Regions from separate parts of the Pseudogracilibacillus sp. SE30717A genome, predicted to be linked through region 2. Evidence: a T-box and tRNA genes for the amino acid it is inferred to sense, from the RefSeq annotation. Region 2 holds a T-box; the other holds one or more tRNA genes.
What was found. The T-box of region 2 lies ahead of tyrS (tyrosine--tRNA ligase). A T-box ahead of a tRNA ligase gene usually reads a tRNA of that ligase, here a tRNA-Tyr.

Region 1 (2,264 bases), on a different contig from region 2:
CGTTTGTTACTGCTACTAAGGAGTAAGCACTGATTTCTTGTGCAAGTAAAAAACCGTCTCGAGAGGTTTCTGCATATTCTCCCTGTAATTCATCACGGTTTGCAAAAGCAACCGAATGAACGAGGCCGTGAATTGCCCCTACCTTTTCTTTGATTTCTGCAAATGCTTCTTTAATGCTCTCGTCACTGGCCACGTCGCAGGAGACAAGTAATTTCGCTTCTATATTATTTTCGTCTAATAACTTTTCTAATTTCTGGGATGAGCGCTGTTGTCGGTTTGTAAAGATAAGATTTGCGCCTTCACGATGAAGTGATTTTGCAATTCCCCAAGCGATGCTTCGCTGGTTCGCTACGCCCATAACAACGATGTTTTTTCCATTTAATAAGCCAGACATGAATGGCACCTCCATAATATGTACTGTTACTTATTATAACGATTTTAAAAATGGATTCATACTACAAACTAGTTTTCTAATGGATAGTAAATAATTATTAAAGATTTTTAAACTTTACCCTTTACAAAGTAGAAAAGCTTGTATATAATAAAATCTGTTGGCTTTTAAGAGCAACTTATTTGGCCCGTTGGTCAAGTGGTTAAGACACCGCCCTTTCACGGCGGTAACACGGGTTCGAATCCCGTACGGGTCATCTTAACAATGCCGGCCTAGCTCAATTGGTAGAGCAACTGACTTGTAATCAGTAGGTTGGGGGTTCAAGTCCTCTGGCCGGCATTTTTTTTATCTCTAAGTATATTTTATATTTAGATGGTAAAGCATATGGAGGGGTAGCGAAGTGGCTAAACGCGGCGGACTGTAAATCCGCTCCCATCGGGTTCGGCAGTTCGAATCTGCCCCCCTCCATTTTTATAATAAATTTGATTGGGCTATAGCCAAGCGGTAAGGCAACGGATTTTGGTTCCGTCACTCCTAGGTTCGAATCCTAGTAGCCCAGCCATCTTTATTTCATACATGAATGAATTAATTCTTATTGTAAACAAGGAGTGTATTTATACAACCTTGTTTATTTGCATTTTTAGAAGGATTTTCTCATAATAGAGTCAATTAACAGATTAAAAGTAAATAAACAAGCAATTTACGTATGTTTTTTGGTATAATTATAAAGCAGAGTTTTTTTAGTAAATAAGATAATATAAAAATTAATTTAAAAATGTAGTAGCACTTTTACTATCAATTTGGTGAAGGAGCTACCTACTTTATCAGAAACATATAGTTCGTACAGATACTATTTTATATATTCAGTTTTATTAAAACACTTTTTAAGGGTGAATTGCATGGAGATATCTTCTAGAATTCCTGGCTTTTATAAAATGACAATTGAAGAAAGAAAGAGACAACTCATCAAATTATTCGATTTTTCCGAAGAAGATGCATCTCAATTATTACATCAAATGTCGTTGCCGGAAGAAACAGCAGATAAGATGATAGAAAATGTTGTAGGGACATTCTCTCTTCCACTTGGATTAGGATTAAACTTTACAATCGATGGAAAAGATTATATTGTTCCAATGGCCGTTGAGGAACCCTCAATTGTTGCTTCTGCAAGCTATATTGCGAAAATTGTCAGGGAAGCTGGAGGCTTTCATACAGAAGCAACAGAGCGGATTATGATTGGACAGATTCAAGTTGTCGGTTGTGAAGATTTTAACAAAGCTAAAGATGCGATAATAGCCGAGAAAGAAATGCTTATTCAGGCAGCTAATGATGCTTACCCTAGTCTTGTCGCAAGAGGAGGAGGAGCCGAGGATCTAGAAGTTCGAATCATCAATGAAAGTGGCTCAAGATTTAATCAAATGTTAATTGTCCACCTGCTCGTAAATACGTGCGATGCAATGGGGGCAAACATTATTAATACAATGGCAGAATCGTTAGCACCTATTGTAGAGCATTTGTCAGGCGGAAAAGTATATTTACGTATTTTGTCAAATTATGCTGATCGCTGCTTAGCAAAAGCGACATGTGTTATTCCACCGGAGTTATTAGCATCAGAAGGCTTTACTGGTGAAGAAGTTCGTGACGGAGTGGTACATGCATACGAATTTGCTGCTTCAGATCCTTATCGCGCAGTTACGCATAATAAGGGTATTATGAATGGAATTGATCCGGTTATTATAGCTACAGGGAATGACTGGCGTGCTGTAGAAGCAGGTGCACATGCATATGCAGCTCGATATGGTCAGTATAGTTCAATGACTACATGGTCTGCAGATGAAGAAGGTAATTTAGTAGGCGAATTAGAACTTCCTAT
Region 2 (2,264 bases):
ATCTCCACTAAACAAGGCTGCAGAAATTTTAATTGCTTGGTTTAACGCCGCTTCCCCATGCACCATTTTCGTCATTTCTTCTGCTAAACGTTTCTGTGCCTCACGTGCTCCAGGATTTTCTTCAACAGCTTTTTGTAACTCGGCAATCTCATCTTGGTTTAAAAAAGTGAAATAGTTTAAAAACTTAATTACATCACGATCATCCGTGTTATACCAGAATTGGTAAAACTCATATGGACTTGTCTTTTTCGCATCAAGCCATACAGCGCCGCCAGCTGTTTTTCCAAACTTCGTACCATCTGCTTTCGTAATCAACGGGACAGTTAAACCGAATACTTTAATTTCCTCGTCTCCTTGTGTACGACGAATAAATTCCATTCCTGCTGTAATATTTCCCCACTGATCACTTCCACCGATTTGAAGAGTACAGTTTTCTTCTTCATGTAATTTCATAAAATCATAGGATTGCAGTAACATATAGCTAAATTCTGTATAGGAAATCCCGTGCTCAATCCGTGAAGCCACCGCATCTTTAGCAAGCATATAGTTCACTGTAAAATGTTTTCCAGCATCTCTTAGAAAATCAATAATCGTAATTTTTGACAGCCAATCATGATTGTTTCTAGCAACTGCAGCATTTTCACCTTCATCGAAATTAAGCAATCCTGCTAACTGATTTCGGATACTATCCGTAAAACCATGAACGACACTTTCTTCATTTAAAGACCTTTCACTCGATCTCCCACTAGGATCACCGATCATTCCCGTTCCACCGCCAATTAAAGCAATTGGTCGATGGCCGGCCTGCTGGAATCGTTTTAATATCGTAATCGGTAATAAGTGTCCGATATGCAAACTATCTGCAGTTGGGTCAAACCCACAGTAAAGAGTCACTTGATTTTCAGCAAGATGGTTGCTTAATCCCGCCTCATCTGTTGTCTGTTGAATTAAACCTCTGCTTTCAAGGTCATGTAAAATATCCATATTCATCACTCTTTCATATTTTATTAATTTTTAAACACAAAAAAGCCCCGTTCCTAAAAAGGGACGAAGCATATTCTCGCGGTACCACCCTTGTTGTAAATGAATATCCATTTACCACTTGGTATTGTTAACGATGGTTCTCACCGTCTTATTTGAATAACCAAATAAGATCGCTCCTGACTGTAATTCGTTTGCAAATATTTACTGACTCCCACCAACCGTCAGCTCTCTGTAAAAGGGATTCGCTCACTACTTCGATCATTCACTGCGAAATTCATAATATAATCTATATTGTAATGATCATTTTACAAAATGCAAATTATAACCATTATAAATTTTGAAGCCTCATCAAGATTAATTAAATCATGTTTTCTCATTAGAGGATAAACTGTACTATTCACGCAGTCTATTTGATGGGTTATATTCAATATAAAACTTTCTATACTAAAATACGTCTCTAATAATTACCTCGAAATGCCCAAATATATTTTATAGCACACTTTTCTAAAACGTACGTGGCAACTTCTAATATAACTTACACATTTTTGTTGGAATATCGTTGGAACATTTCTGACAAATATTCATGTATCCATTTCCACTTTTTACCTTTTATATATACAGTATACAATAGAAAATAAAATTGGAAAATACTTCAAAACAACTATAAAACTATAGCCACAATTCTCTTAATCTATGATATAATATGTAGTTGAATTTAGGAGGTTTCAGAATGGATTTTAAACAATTTTTCCAACAGGTTGGAGATAGATTAAAAGGGTTATGGAATAAAGGCCAAATTCAAAAAACGTCTCGAATTACATATGATGTCGTTTGGAATATTATCTTATTTTTTATCATTGTAGGTACTATGACAGTCATTTTTGCGGGTGGAGTTGGAGCAGGTTATTTTGCATCTCTTGTAAAAGACGAACCAATTCGTGACTATGATGAAATGAGAAAAGATATTTACAATTATGAAGAGACATCCAAACTATATTTTGCCGATAATAAATATATCGGTGATATCCGTGCAGACTTACACCGAGAAGAAGTCGAGTTAAAGGATATTTCCGAACAATTGACCCAAGCGGTAATTGCAACAGAAGATGAGCTGTTTTACGAACATAATGGAGTTGTGCCAAAAGCAATTGTACGTGCAGTCTACCAAGAAGTTTCTAACTCCGATACAAAAACGGGTGGGAGTACGTTAACTCAACAGTTGATTAAAAATCAAATTTTAACCAATGAAGTTTCCTTTGAACGAAAAGCTAAAGAAATTT

Region 1: it has a tRNA-Tyr gene. The T-box ahead of tyrS (tyrosine--tRNA ligase) is inferred to sense a tRNA for this amino acid. The anticodon was not compared.

The regions. Positions count from the first base shown of each region.
Region 1 is NZ_JAXHDF010000009.1:158,326-160,589, reverse strand. Features, by position in the region: gene fabI (enoyl-ACP reductase FabI) at 1-394, opposite strand, end outside; tRNA gene SPD48_RS15210 (tRNA-Glu) at 576-647, shown strand; tRNA gene SPD48_RS15205 (tRNA-Thr) at 658-730, shown strand; tRNA gene SPD48_RS15200 (tRNA-Tyr) at 778-859, shown strand; tRNA gene SPD48_RS15195 (tRNA-Gln) at 879-953, shown strand; gene SPD48_RS15190 (hydroxymethylglutaryl-CoA reductase, degradative) at 1,291-2,264, shown strand, end outside.
Region 2 is NZ_JAXHDF010000005.1:326,139-328,402, forward strand. Features, by position in the region: gene tyrS (tyrosine--tRNA ligase) at 1-984, opposite strand, end outside; T-box leader at 1,041-1,259, opposite strand; gene SPD48_RS10455 (transglycosylase domain-containing protein) at 1,715-2,264, shown strand, end outside.